DNA from 2 places in the Paenibacillus sp. MMO-177 genome. Region 2 is predicted to be linked to the other one. Evidence: predicted binding sites of a transcription regulator. Region 2 holds the regulator's gene; the other holds the start of a gene.
The links. The regulator LexA, encoded in region 2, represses DNA repair genes until DNA is damaged. The targets are predictions, from matches to a motif close to CGAACATATGTTCG.

Region 1: a site for LexA is predicted at 2,502-2,515, ahead of WFK81_RS11185 (phosphonate ABC transporter ATP-binding protein). Genes of this name have one in related genera too.

The regions. Positions count from the first base shown of each region.
Region 1 is NZ_JBBCUR010000003.1:32,793-40,192, reverse strand. Features, by position in the region: gene WFK81_RS11205 (type IA DNA topoisomerase) at 1-1,029, shown strand, start outside; gene WFK81_RS11200 (HAD family hydrolase) at 1,108-1,851, opposite strand; gene WFK81_RS11195 (hypothetical protein) at 1,992-2,129, shown strand; gene WFK81_RS11190 (hypothetical protein) at 2,207-2,431, opposite strand; gene WFK81_RS11185 (phosphonate ABC transporter ATP-binding protein) at 2,593-3,318, shown strand; gene WFK81_RS11180 (GNAT family N-acetyltransferase) at 3,315-3,821, shown strand; gene WFK81_RS11175 (DUF3298 and DUF4163 domain-containing protein) at 3,838-4,449, shown strand; gene WFK81_RS11170 (hypothetical protein) at 4,501-4,797, shown strand; gene WFK81_RS11165 (amino acid permease) at 4,914-6,542, shown strand; gene WFK81_RS11160 (MOSC domain-containing protein) at 6,841-7,400, shown strand, end outside.
Region 2 is NZ_JBBCUR010000003.1:136,161-143,560, reverse strand. Features, by position in the region: gene hflX (GTPase HflX) at 1-19, shown strand, start outside; gene WFK81_RS11785 (methionine gamma-lyase family protein) at 62-1,354, shown strand; gene WFK81_RS11780 (MerR family transcriptional regulator) at 1,432-1,842, shown strand; gene glnA (type I glutamate--ammonia ligase) at 1,931-3,259, shown strand; gene lexA (transcriptional repressor LexA) at 3,617-4,237, opposite strand; gene WFK81_RS11765 (LysM peptidoglycan-binding domain-containing protein) at 4,407-4,769, shown strand; gene WFK81_RS11760 (DUF896 domain-containing protein) at 4,921-5,109, shown strand; gene WFK81_RS11755 (hypothetical protein) at 5,188-5,697, shown strand; gene WFK81_RS11750 (HAD family hydrolase) at 5,725-6,513, shown strand; gene WFK81_RS11745 (1,2-dihydroxy-3-keto-5-methylthiopentene dioxygenase) at 6,569-7,108, opposite strand; gene metH (methionine synthase) at 7,255-7,400, shown strand, end outside.

The sequences.
Region 1 (7,400 bases), 100 kb from region 2:
GTTTTGCAGGATCAGGGGCAAACCGCGAAGAAGACAAGCAAGAAAAAAGCGAGCGAAAAGGATGAGGCCGAGAGCGATGATGAAGAGCTGCTCACCGATAAACCGTTTGCGATTGAGCCTCAGCAGGGCGTCAAATGCGTGAAATCGGAATCACTCGAGAAAACGACCCAGCCGCCAAAGCCTTATACCGAGGGCACTTTGCTTAAAGCAATGGAAAGTGCCGGCAAGTCGATGGAAGATGACGAGCTGCGCGAGGCGATGAGGGATACGGGGCTTGGCACGCCGGCCACCCGTGCAGCGACCATCGAACGGTTGAAGCAGGTTGGTTACGTGGATCTGACCGGCAAGAAATTGGAGATCTCCTCCAAAGGCTGCGCCGCTATCGAGTTGATTCGCGGAGCGGGCGTTGATCTTCTCGCATCACCGGAAATGACGGGCCGCTGGGAGCAGCGTTTGCACCAGATTTCGCGCGGTGAAGCATCCGATGACCAGTTTATGATGAAGGTGAAGCAGTTCGCCGCTATGATTGTGGATAAGGTCCGCCAGCAGCGCCCGGCAGCGCCGGGAACGTTTGAAGAGCGGGAGAACGGAGGCAAGCGAGGAGCCGCGGGTTCCAAGCGGAGCAGCCGTACTTCAAAGGCCTCTGGCGGAAGCCGAGCAGCTTCATCTTCGTCCAAGGCAGCTTCTTCGGGCTCAGCTGCGGTAACCGCCGCGCCAAAAGCAACTTCCCGCAAGGCTGCAAGTCCTACTGCCCGTGAACCGATCGCAGCTTGTCCAAGATCCGGCTGCAGCGGACATATTATTGAAGGGAAACGCGGATTTGGCTGCAGCGCCTTCCGTGATGGCTGTACCTTTGTCATCTGGAAGGAACAGCAGGGCAAGACCATTTCGATCCCGATGGTTCGTTCCTTGCTTGAAAAAGGAGCAACGAGCCAGCTTACCTTCAAGCGCCAGGACGGCAGCAGCACGAAAGCCAAGCTGGTGTTGACAGACCGGGATAAAGGCACGGTATCCGTTCAAGGCGTGTAACCTTTAAATTAATCGTTAAACAGAAAAAGGAGTAAAGCGGCTGCTGCCGCTTTACTCCTTTTATTTATGCCATTAATTTTAAGGCTGCTTGCGACTTACATAGTCATGAATCGCCGGTGGAACCTCAAGCAGGTTATTCAAGGTGAAGAAAGCCCCCTTCGGCTCTACCTCGATATTAATGACATTATACTGCCATTCCGATTCCGCTCTCATATGGATGGCGTTAATGCCTGCCGTAAGAGCGGGTACAACATCTGTGCGGATCGAGTTGCCGATCATCCACGTCAAGTGGCGGTCATAACCGCCCTCAGCCAAAATCTGCTCAAGCGCTTCGCTATTCTTATGCCGGCGGATATATACTCTCGTATCGAAATACCGCTCCAGCTTCATTTGTTCGATCTTGCGGCGCTGGATCGTAATTTCCCCTCCGGTATAGAGATGAAGGGTGTGTCCCTCTCCAGCCAGCTTATCGAGGGTTGCTTCCATGTTAGGATACGGCTCGGTTTCGTGCTCATACACGCTTAAGCCAAGCTTCCACAGAAAGTCCTGCTCCGTCTTGGACTTTTTGCGGCCCGTAAGGTCGCAGTAATAATGATACGTATCAATAAAAGACTGCGGGAAATGCTCGCTCTTGAATCCGAGCACGGCTACCCCCGCAATATCGATCTCCGTCTGTTTATTGCGCACGGCATCAGCGCTTACCCCTTCATAACCCGCAAACCACGTTGTCATCGCGTCCACGAACTGTTCGATCACAAAGTAGAAATATTTGTTGCAGTGAATGAGGGTGTCGTCTAGGTCGAAGAAAAGGTTTTGCTTCATCTAAAGCACGGCTCCTTTGGTGAAGTTCGTCGTATGAACAATCTACCTTATTCGAAGCCTTACGTCAACGAAGCTCCGGGGATGTTTAATTCGGGCGATTTATGCTAATCATTCTCTTAAAGAGCAGGGAGGTGATGAGCATGCCATTTAATAAAGCCGACAAAACGCAAAACCGTCAAAACCAATCCAGTTTTAAATCGGAAGCCGTTGGCCTTAAGCTGAACAAACTCGCAAACCGTCCTCCAAGCATGAATGGAATTAATAAACAGCTGCCGTAAAGCAGCGCAGGCGGAATGCAGGGGCAGATGTTCTTCCAACGCCCTGCATTTCCGCCTGCATTAAAATATTAGCGTCATTAAGCATATTTCTGCTGAGCTGCAATCAATTTATTCTTAATAAAGGCGATACGCCTCCGTACATAAAAATCCATGCTGTCACCCTTCAAATCATTTGGCGAGATCACCTCCTCTGCACGATTATCAATAATCGTTAATGTTCCGTCCGTGTAAAACTTAAAGGTAAGGTCCCGGCGCGGCCATCCTTTCTCTAAATAACGAAAGTTTTCGCAGCTTTTATTCATGGTGATTCAGCCTCCTTCAAAATGATTGTGGGATACAAAACAGGGAACGTTTGTTCTGTTTTTATTATAGCAAACATTTGTTCGTGTGGAAACTGTTTTTTGTTTCTCGTAAACTAGATTCATAGAATGGCGAAGCGTTTACAAAAAAGGGGCATGGACTTATGTTGAGAATATCGAATCTTAGAGTGCAAATTCCCGGTGGACCAACGATCTTGAAGAATATCAGCTTTGAGGTTCTGCCAGGCCAATTTATTGCGATAAAAGGGGCCAGCGGCAGCGGCAAGTCGATGCTGCTCAAAAGCTTGGCGCTTCAGAACAAGTGGAGCGGCGGCAGCTATTACTTTGAAGGCGAAGACATCTTCAAGCAAGGGCTGGCGGGCAGGCTGAAAATCAAGCGTGCGGTTGCCTATTTGGAGGAGAAGCCCGTACTGTACCAGAACAAGACCGGACTAAAAAATGTCAGCATCGGTGCCGTTGCCCAAACGCCTGCTTGGCGCAGATGGACAGGCATGCTGCGCAACGACGATTACATGGGCGCGATGGACACGATTGAAAAGCTGGGACTATTGGATAAAGCCCATCAAAAGGCAAGCACAATGAGCGGCGGCGAGCGCCAGCGTATTGCCATTGCCCGGGCACTGGTGCATGGCGCAAAGGTGATTGCGGCAGACGAACCGGTAGCGGGGCTTGATCCGCATACGGCGGACCGCGTATTGTCCGATCTGAAGAGACTGACTACGGAGCAAGGCGTAACGGTCATTGCCGTGCTTGATCAAGGCGATTGGGCGGAGCGATTCGCGGACCGGATCATCGGTCTCAATAACGGAGAGCTTGTGCTTGACGTGAAGGGCAGAAGATTGACCGAGCGGGAGAAAATGATGCTGTGATCGAGCTTCGATTAATCAAAGAAAACGAACTGGAAGAGGCACTCCGGCTAGAGCAGCAATGCTACGTGCCGGAAGCTGCTGCGACCCGGGAAGGATTCCGGTACCGCTTCGAGCATTATCCCGGATATTTCTGGTCCGCCTGGTCAGGCGGCAAGCTTCTTGGCATTACGAACGGGATCCGGACTTCGGCCTCGTCGTGCGGGGATGAAATGAAAGGCGAGCAGCAGGATGAGAAGGAAGGCAATAACTTCTGCATCCTGACCGTTGCCGTAGCCTCGGAGGCGAGGCGCCGGGGAATAGGAGCCATGCTGCTCGAGCGCGTCGTCTCGACTTGCGATAGCGCCGGCCACAAGGCGATTATCCTGATGTGCGAACGGCATCTGGTTCCTTTTTATGAGAGAGCAGGTTTCAGCTATGTTGGGAAGGCGGCATCGTCGCACGGCGGCATCGAATGGCATGAAATGAGACGTACCGCGCATATAATGGAGCATCTGACCAAATAGGTAGGTGTCTTCGAATATGGCTTTTCAGTCTCCAGTCATTGTCCAATCCGCAAGAGCGGCATTCCCGAAAGCGGAGCTTTGGATTCCCTATGTAAGCGGCGGGCCAAACGAGAATGCGATCAAGCGAATCAATGAATCCATCCGGAAAGCGGCACAGCAGCTGGTAGACGAGCAGGGCTCGCTAGACGATCCGCGGGCTGAAATGAGCGGATATTACGAGGTGAAGACTAACGAGAGGGATATTCTTAGCCTGTCGTTGTTCAACTACGCCTATTCGGGCGGCAGTCACGGTCTTACGCTGCAGGTCTCGCTGACCTTCCGAGTGTCAACGGGACACGCCTACAGCCTTCCGCAGCTGTTTAAGCCAGGAAGTGCTTACGTTCAACGTATATCCGAGACGGTCAGCGAACAGATCAAGGAGCGTGATATAAGCACGCTCGAACCATTCCAAACGATCCGGCCGGATCAAGATTACTATATCGCAGACCGGTCGATTGTCATTTATTTTGCCTTATACGAGTTGACGCCTTATGCTTACGGCTTTCCGTATTTTCCGATCTCGGCCTATGATCTTCAGGATATTGTCAATGAGAACGGTCCGCTAGGAGCTATGGTGCCGAATAATTAGTACAGCAACGGACATGCAGGGCGGAGATGATCAAAGGAGCTGCTTCTGCGAATGGAAAGAATCAAATGGTTCGGTGCGATTGCTCATCTGCTGCTCGGATTCCTTTTTCCTTATGTGTTGATCGGCGGCATTGTTCTGGTCTACGGATTCATGGCGCCTTCAACAGGCTCCCAGAAGGCTTACGGCATTGCCATCGTTCTGGTCTACGCCTTGATTATCCTCGGAGTAAATCTATGGACAATGAGGCGGATGGATTTCCGGTCAAAATGGCGCCGGCTCGTTATCCATGCGCTGTGCTGGGCTGCGGCAGCGATCGTATCGTTTGCCATGCTGCGGTTCTCGGAATAAAAACTCATTCATGACAACCGGCATAACAAAAGGCTGCCCCTGCGCGGGGCAGCCTTTTGGCGTCTGACATGACCAATCGCCCTCCCTCATACATTATCGTAGGGAGGGGTTCAATGATGCTGGCGGTATGGATCGGATTGCTGCTGTTTGCCGCTGTTTGTGGCTGCGCTTTGATGCTGACTTCGAGGGCGCAGCGCAGTGTCAGGGCTTCGAAGCATATTAGTATGACGGCTTATGGCGCATACGCCCAAGCACAGCAGGATAAGCATGACCTGAATCTGTTCGGGCTTGCCCAGCAGCTTCGGAGGCGACTGGGAGCGGCTGCATCATTTGGGTTATCGTTTCAGTCTCTAGGTTTGATCGGGGCTGCTTTTCTGCTTGCCGGACCTGCCTTGCAGAAGGGAGGACCCTCCGTCGTCAGTATCGGACTGCCGATACTCGCATTGTTCGGCATTCTGGTCAGCGCTTCGCTTGCGGAGTTGTCTTCGGCCGTGCCTACGGCGGGCGGCGTCTATCACTGGGCATCCGCGCTTGGCACCAGAAGATGGGGCTGGTATGCAGCCTGGTTTCATCTCGCCGGCCATCTCGCTACAATGGCGCTCATGAATGGCGCCTGTGCTTTTATTCTCGATAAATCACTGTCCGTATGGCTGAACTATAGCTCCTCCTGGTGGACGACGGGAATCGCGTTGTGCATCGCAACCGCCGCTCAAGCTGCGGTTAATCATTGGGGAACTGGCGGGACGGGATCCTTTCAGGAAGCCGGAATTATGCTTCATGCGGCTATTCTGGCCGCTATAATTGGAGGAATCTTTATTGCTTTCGGACGAAGCGTATATTCGCCGGAGCTGTTATATGCGTTCCAAAACGTGAATCTGGATGGGCATGTTACGCCGTGGGCTTTTATCGTTGGAATGCTTGTGCTGCAGAAGCTGTTTCTTGGGATGGATGGAGCGGCGCAAGGATCGGAGGAAACAAGCGATCCCCGGATTCGCGTGCCGTGGGCGATCTACATGTCAACGGTTTATACGATGATCGGAGGCTTCGTTCTGCTCATGTGCCTGACTCTTGTTCTTCCCGCTATCGTAGGCACGGCCTTGTTCAGCAGCAGCGACAGCCTGCTTGCCGCCGCTGCACTTGACGGCTGGCAGGGAAACTCCCTCATTTTGCTCTTCATAGCGGCAGCCGTCTGGGGAAGCGGGAACAGTGAAATGATCATTTGCTCGCGTGCCATCTTTTGTCTGGCAAGGGATCAGGCACTTCCCTTCAGCAGAGAGTTGTCCCAGGTATCGCGCGAGCAGCGATCGCCGCTTCCCGCGATTCTAGTGACTGCCCTTCTGTCGATTGTTTTATTTGGCGCGGGCAGGCTGGCGGATGGGGGAGAGGCTGGGATCCCTAGCTTGCTTGGCTTCGCGGTGTTATGCCTGCAAGCGGCCTATATGATTCCGATCTGGATTAAGATCAAGCTGTATGGCAGGCACCGGCTGCTGGACGATGCGCCATGGCATCTTGGATCTTACCGTTTAATCGTCGACCGTGCCGCATTCGTCTGGCTGTTATTGTCCGGGGCGGTATCAATCTTTGCGCTTGGTTTATGGGGGGCCGTTGGAACGGGAATATGGTTGGCATTTGTGATGGTAATGGACAGAAGATACCGCAAGCAGCATTTGGCGAAGCTTCAGAGTCGCTTGAAACGACCCAAAGGGGAAATCATCCGAATTGAGCGAAAATTCCATCTACATTAAAATAATAGGTGCGGATTCCGGGAAATGGGGAAATAACAACCGCTTTTTATTTCCCGGGGAAGCGCATAATCTTACACAAAGAAAACGTTTTCGACAACACGGGCTCGAATGTTACAAACGGTGTCGAAGAGTAGTCTCGGAAGACTATGCAGAAACGGCTGAAAAACCTGTATTTATACCTGTTTTCGGCTTATTAATGCGATTAATAATAGAGCGCCAAAAGATGTTTTTGCCATCTTCTCCCTTATCAGATTATAATAGTGGAAGGATAGAAACGGACAGGAGGCCATCGAAGCAAATGTCTCGGGAAATAAAAAACAGCCGCATTGTGTCTCTGAATGTAGGAACCCCGGTAGAGGCGATGCATGGGAGCAAGCCCATTCAAACAGGAATTTACAAGACAGCCTCGAGGAGCAGGCATTATTTAAGCAAGACAGGGTTATCAGGCGACGGTCAGGCGGATCTAGTTCATCACGGCGGACCGGATAAAGCGGTATGCGTCTACTTCGAGCGTCATTTCCCGCATTGGGAAGAATGGCTGGGCGATAAGCTGAGCTACGGCGCTTTCGGCGAGAACTGGACGGTGTCCGATTGGACGGAGCATGATTTGTGCATCGGAGACGTCGTTCAAGCCGGAGAAGCGGTTGTTCAAGTAAGCCAGCCAAGACAGCCTTGCTTTAAGCTTGGCATCCGCCATCAGCGCCCGGAGCTTACCGTGCAGGTTCAACAAACCGGATTCACGGGATTTTATTTCCGCGTCCTGAAGGAAGGCGAAGTTGGGGCTGGCGAGGACTTGAAGGTTCTGGAACGGCATCCGGCAGCCATCACGCTTGCCGAGGCCAATCGCGTTATGTACCA
Region 2 (7,400 bases):
TCAGCCGTACATTGAATAATAGAATTGGGTTACGTTAACTTAAGGGAGAGACAGGCTTAGCATGAGTTACCAACAGCAAGAAGATTATGAATCCATTTGGAATGAACTTGAGAAATTAGCGGATGAAGCGGAGGAGCTGGCTGCTGGCCAGCTTCGCTCCATTGACCGCATTGCCGAAAAAAATCAGTGGAAGGTGATCCGTGCTTTTCAACGGCATCAGGTCAGCGATTTTCATTTCACCGGCTCGACGGGTTATGGCTACAATGACCGCGGGCGTGAGGTGCTTGATCTGGTGTATGCGGATGTGTTTGGAGCAGAAGCCGCTCTGGTGCGGCCGCATTTCGTATCCGGCACGCACACCATCGGGTGCGCGTTATTTGGCGTGCTCCGGCCGGGCGATGAACTGCTGTACATAACCGGCAAACCCTACGATACGCTGCACAAGGTGATCGGCAAGCCTGGAGACGGTACGGGTTCCCTGCAAGACTGGGGAGTTCGTTATAACGAAGTGGACCTGAACGAGGACGGAAGTCTCGATTGGGCCGCAATTGAAGGAAGCATAAACGAGCGGACGAGAGTCATCGGCATTCAGCGTTCGAGGGGCTACAGCTGGAGAGCGTCTTTTACCGTTGCCGAGATTGGCGATATGGTTCAGCGCGTGAAGCAGATCAAGCCGGATGTGCTTGTTTTTGTCGATAACTGCTACGGGGAATTTACCGAGCTTCGCGAGCCAACCCAGGTTGGGGTGGATCTTATGGCGGGCTCGCTTATTAAAAATCCGGGAGGCGGTCTTGCTTCGACCGGAGGATATATCGTTGGCACCGCGGCTGCTGTCGAGCAAGCTGCTTTCCGTCTCACAGCTCCTGGCATCGGCGGCGAAGTCGGCGCGATGCTGGACACGCTGCGAGGTATTTATCAGGGCTTGTTTCTGGCGCCGCATCTGGTTGGACAAGCCGTTAAAGGAAGCGTATTTGCTTCGGCGATGTTCGAGCAGCTTGGCTTTGAGACGAAACCTCATTGGTCCGAGCCGCGTACAGACCTAATACAGGCTGTCCGATTCGGCGGAGCGGAGCAGCTCATTGCCTTTGTACAAGGCATTCAACAGGCTGCCGCGGTAGATTCGCATGTTGTGCCCGAGCCATGGGACATGCCGGGTTATGAGCATCCGGTTATTATGGCGGCGGGAACCTTTATTCAGGGCGGAAGTCTTGAATTGTCTGCCGATGCACCGATCCGCGAGCCTTATATCGCTTATATGCAAGGCGGTTTGACGTTTGCCCATGCGAAGTTTGGTGTGCTCACAGCGTTACGTCGACTCATAAAGAACGGACTTATCACAATTAAACGTAATTAAACCTAACACACCTTGACACGTTTTTGGTAGGGCGTTATGATATGAGTATAAATGAGCGACTGGAAGGTTGATGCGACATGGGTGACGATATTCGTAGAAACATGGCCTTATTTCCGATCGGTATCGTAATGAAGCTGACGGATCTAACGGCGCGTCAAATTCGTTATTATGAGCAGCATGAATTGATTGTTCCCGCCAGAACGGCGGGCAACCAGCGACTGTTCTCTTTTAATGACGTAGAGCGGTTATTGGAAATTAAGGCATTGATCGAAAAAGGCGTAAACATTGCCGGCATAAAGCAGGTCATGAATCCGGTTTCAAAAGAATCCGACGACGCAACCATCGTAAGCGAGCAATCTGAAGTGAAGCGCAAGGAGCTGTCCGACGCGCAGCTGCACCGCCTTCTCAAGCAGCAATTGCTGGAGAAACGTCCTGGCCAGGCTTCGCTTATTCAAGGGCAGTTATCCCGTTTCTTGAACAAGCGTTAGCATGTCCCGGTTAATGAATGGAACAAGGTAAAGCGTATGCTTTCGAAGTAAGAATTGCTTCACAATTCTTTTGAAGGAGATGAATGCTGTGAGCTACACAAAAGAGGATATTAAACGCATTGCGGAGGAACAGAACGTTCGATTCATCCGTCTTCAATTTACCGATTTGCTTGGTACGATCAAAAACGTAGAAATTCCGGTTAGCCAGCTGGATAAAGCATTGGATAATAAGATGATGTTTGACGGATCTTCCATTGAAGGTTACGTTCGTATCGAAGAATCTGACATGTATTTATACCCTGATCTGGATACTTGGGTTGTATTCCCATGGGTTGCGCAAGACCGCGTTGCCCGTCTGATCTGCGATATTTATATGCCTGACGGAACTCCGTTTGCAGGCGATCCGCGCGGTATTCTGAAGCGTGCGCTGCAAGAAGCGGAAGAAATGGGCTTTACGGCGATGAACGTTGGTCCGGAACCGGAATTCTTCCTGTTCAAGACGGACGAACGAGGCGAGCCCACTACCGAGCTGAATGACCAAGGCGGATATTTCGACCTAGCGCCAATGGACATGGGCGAGAACTGCCGCCGTGAAATCGTACTGACGCTGGAGGAAATGGGCTTCGAGATTGAAGCATCCCACCATGAGGTAGCTCCCGGCCAGCACGAAATCGACTTCAAATATGCGGATGCGATCAAAGCCGCAGACCAAATTCAAACGTTTAAGCTTGTTGTTAAGACGATTGCCCGACAGCATGGCCTTCATGCTACCTTCATGCCGAAACCGCTGTTTGGCGTGAACGGTTCCGGCATGCACTGCCACCAATCGCTCTTCCAAGGCAGCACAAACGTATTTTACGACGAGAAGGATCGTCTCGGCCTTAGCCAAACCGCACGATACTACATGGCGGGTATTCTGGAGCACGCGCGCGCGATGGCGGCTATCACGAACCCTACGATCAACTCGTACAAACGGATGGTTCCCGGTTATGAAGCGCCTTGCTACGTAGCTTGGTCGGCGAGCAACCGTTCGCCAATGATCCGTATCCCGGCATCCCGCGGTCTTAGCACTCGTATCGAGGTGCGTAACCCGGATCCGGCTGCTAACCCTTACCTGGCTCTTGCCGTAATGCTGAAAGCCGGTCTCGACGGCATCAAGAACAAAACTTCGCTTCCGGCACCGGTAGATCGCAACATCTACATCATGACCGAAGAAGAGCGCCTGGAATCCGGCGTGCCAAGCCTTCCTTCCGACCTGAAGGAAGCGCTCGACGAAATGCTCCGCAGCGACGTTATCTGCGATGCGCTTGGCGAACATGCTCTTGCCCATTTCTACGAACTGAAAGAAATTGAATGGGACATGTATAAAACACAAGTTCATCAATGGGAACGCGATCAGTATCTGACGCTGTACTAAGAAGGAAATCCCTTGGCGCTCTAAGCGTCCGGGGATTTTTCTTTTGTGGGCATTTCTAGTTTTTTTCGTGGACAGAGGGGAGTGCCCACAAAATGCCCCCCATTCGCCCCCCTATTTAAAATCTATCTTCTGTATAACGATGGGGGACTTACGGGAATAACGTTCGCAAGAATGATTTAGACGATAAGATTGAAGGGGATAAAGAGGAGGAACAGAAGTCTTACAAATAAGGTAACCACCTTATCACAAAACAGATTAAGTAATTTGATAATACCACAATCAGGTAAAAAAGAGGCTGTTCTCCCTAACCGAATGCGAAATCGGATTAGCGGGAACAGCCTCTTTTATGTCATTAAGTTAGTGGAAATCACGGAACAAGCCAACTACTTTACCTAGGATGGTGACATTGTTCAAACGGATCGGCTCCATGGTAGAATTCTCAGGCTGGAGGCGGATATGATCCTTCTCTTTGTAGAAGGTCTTCACCGTCGCTTCGTCATCTTCCGTCATGGCTACTACGATATCGCCGTTGTTGGCGGTCTGCTGCTGGCGGACAATTACATAGTCGCCGTTATGTATACCGGCTTCAATCATGCTGTCGCCAATGACATTCAGGATAAATACTTCATCGTCTCCTACGAAGTGCGCGGATAACGGGAAGTACTCTTCAATATTCTCAGTTGCGGTAATCGGCACGCCTGCCGTTACTTTGCCGACGATAGGCACCTGCGCCACAGCGGGGAGGATAATGCCGTCTACACCGTCTTGATCCAAAATTTCGATCGCCCGAGGTTTCGTTGGATCTCGTCTGATCAGGCCTTTCTTCTCAAGCCGATCCAGATGGCCGTGAACGGTGGAGCTGGACGCCAGGCCAACCGCTTCGCCGATTTCGCGAACAGAAGGCGGATATCCTTTGTCCCGAACCTCATTCTTAATAAACTCAAGAATCGACTGTTGGCGGTTCGAAATCTTAGACACGTGAATCACTCCAATATAATATTTGAAGAAAATTATAGCATAGAACCGGAGTTCGTACAAACATAAGTTCTTGAAAACAAAAGTTCGCATTTTTTGTTGACTACAAACATTTGTTCGTGTTATTCTAAGGACATAAGAAAACAGAACAAACGTTCGGGGAGCGATAATAATGATCATGAATCCGTCTTTTTATAAAAGTATCCATAAGGAAGAAACTGCTAAATCGTTCAAGTCGCGGGGACAACATGTTCAACGCCATGCTTTTAAACTTGTTATGTGTGCTGCAGTGTTCGTACTTCTCTTTACAAGCTTTCTCATGATGCGCACGAATGCATCGTCTGATCATATTCAAGAGGCTACAGCGAGTGAGCAGACGGTTATCGTAACGGCAGGAGATACGTTGTGGGGGATTGCTGATCGTTTTACCGAGGGCTCCAAGGATATTAGACAATACATATACAAAATTAAGGAACGCAACCAATTAAGCTCGGTGGAGCTACGGCCAGGGCAGGTATTAATTATTCCTCAATAGCCATTTCAAACGCAAGGACAGGTAATTCGGACACAGGATGTTCGAAATTATCTGTCCTTTTGTTATTCTTCTATCATTGCCTTGACAATTGCTCGCGATAAAAGTCAAAATAGGTAAGAAGGCTGAGTAACAAGCAAATGAGGTGAAGGCAGTGGAAGAAGTCATCGCGCGTATTAATGAATTATCCCGTAAAAATAAAACGGTAGGTTTGACTGACGAAGAAATTGCGGAACGTGCCGTGTTGCGCCAGAAATACTTGGAAAATTTCAAAAGAAATTTCCGCCAGCAATTGGATTCCATCGAGATTGTAGACGGCGATCCAAACGATGTCGCTCATTAATCATGTAATGCAACCATATAGCTAGCGTTGGCGCCGTTCCATGAACGGCGCCTGCAATATACAATAGGAGGAATAAGCTTGTCACGAACGTGGGAGCGCAAAGTGCGCAAAAATACGAACCAAATTAACAAAGCGCGTAAAAAGCATGGCGTATCGCAGATCGGCACTTCAACAGCGCCCAAGGTAGACCGGTTTACCGGCCGCAACTACATATTCCCGATTGTGCTTATTCTGCTGATCAGTATGTATACGGTTTTCGTGACTACGGATCCGTCCTTTGAGCCTACGTCTATGTTCTGGGTAACAATCGGCTGCTACATTTTCCTGGCGCTTATTTTCTTCTTGCGCCGTCCGTACATTTCAATCGGCAAGGATTATATCCAGACCCGCAAAATGACGGGGGACAAGCAGCTGCATGTATCCAACATTAAAGGGATCAGCGTTCAAAACGGTGCTGTTGTCATTATGCAGCAAAAGGGCGCAAACTGGGTATTCTCGCGGCTGCTCAACCGTTACCCAACGGATGAGATCGGAAGAAGGCTGCAGGATTTCGCCAAAACACACAATTTGCCCTTTGAACAAAAATAGAAGAAGAGTAGGAGAGTTATGCGAATTATGGGGAAGCAAGCGGTTCTATTTGATCTTGACGATACGCTGCTGTGGGATGACCGCAGCGTAAAAGAAGCATTTGAAGCAACATGCCAAGCCGGAGCGGAAGCTGCCGGTGTTGATCCGGAGCAGCTTGAAGAAGCCGTGCGCAAAGAAGCTCGTGCACTTTATGAATCCTATGAGACGTTCCCGTTCACGAAGATGATCGGAATTAACCCGTTTGAAGGGCTCTGGGCGAATTTCCGTGAAGGCGAGCAGGAAGAGTTCCGCAAGCTGGAGCAGCTCGCGCCGGGCTACCGCAAGGAAGCTTGGACACGCGGCCTGCGCGCACTTGGCGTTGAAAACGAAGAGCTGGGCGCTAAGCTGGCAGAGCAGTTCCCTGCAGAACGCCGCAAACGTCCGCTTGTCTATGATGAAACGTTCCGCGTGCTGGATGCGCTCAAAGGAAAATATAAGCTGCTCCTGCTCACAAACGGATCCCCGGATCTGCAGCGCGAGAAGCTTGCCGGCGTTCCTGAACTTACTCCTTACTTTGATCACATCATTATCTCCGGCGAGTATGGTGAGGGCAAGCCTGCCGCTTCCATCTTCCGTCATGCGATGGAACGGCTCGGGATCGAACCGGAACATGGCATTATGGTCGGCGACAAGCTGACTACCGATATTCTTGGTGCGAATACGGTTGGCATGACATCCGTATGGGTGAACCGTCATGGCGCGGTGCGCAATGACGAAATCATTCCTTCGCACGAAATTGCTCATTTGGAAGAGCTGCTTTTGCTCCTCGAGCAATAGTGGACATGACAAAGCCCCTCGCCATCGGAGATGGAACGAGGGGCTTTTTTTAAACTTATTTAACGAAAGCAGGGTCTTCGAACGGATGTGCAATCCAGCCTTCTGTTTCGATAAACAGACGTACGGCTACGATTTGGCGGTTATCCATCAAAGTAAAGAAGTGAGGGATTCTCTCGGGAACGGAGATAACGTCGCCTGCTTCGAGTTCAACATCGAAATAACCAACTTCTTCGGTACCTTTGATAACAAAGATGCCTTTGCCGGCTGTAATCGCGCGAACTTCATCTTCTGTATGGGTATGAACGGATTCGAATTTCTTCAACAGTTCATCAAGGTTTGGAGTGGCATCGGATAATGTAATGATGTCCCAAGTTTTGTAACCGCGGCGAGCGGCAAGATCCGTAATATCAGCATTGAAAGTGGACAGAACTTCTGCTTTCTCTTCATCGGAAAGAACAAACTTCTCTTGAAGGTGCGCAGGGAGTTTAGTTGCATCCCAATGTTCATAAAGAACTTCTTGTTTGTCTAAAAATTCACGAACGTTCTGTTCTCCAGAAATGCGTTCATTAGTATTGCGAATGCGGATTTCAGCCATTCTCAATCCCTCTTTCCCTATAGAAATTAACTGATAAGTCCAATTATATAGCAAATGTAGTCAAATGTCGATGGACTGCCTTTTCAGAGTGCGGCTATTCTGTTACACTATTTGTTAATGATTTTCGGAGGAAGGGTGTACGAAATTTGTTGAAACCGACCATACAAGAATTGATGCAGCAGCGGATACTCATCCTTGACGGAGCGATGGGAACAATGATTCAGCAGGCGGATCTGACTGCTGATGATTTTGGCGGAGAAGAGCTTGACGGCTGTAACGAAATGCTCGTATT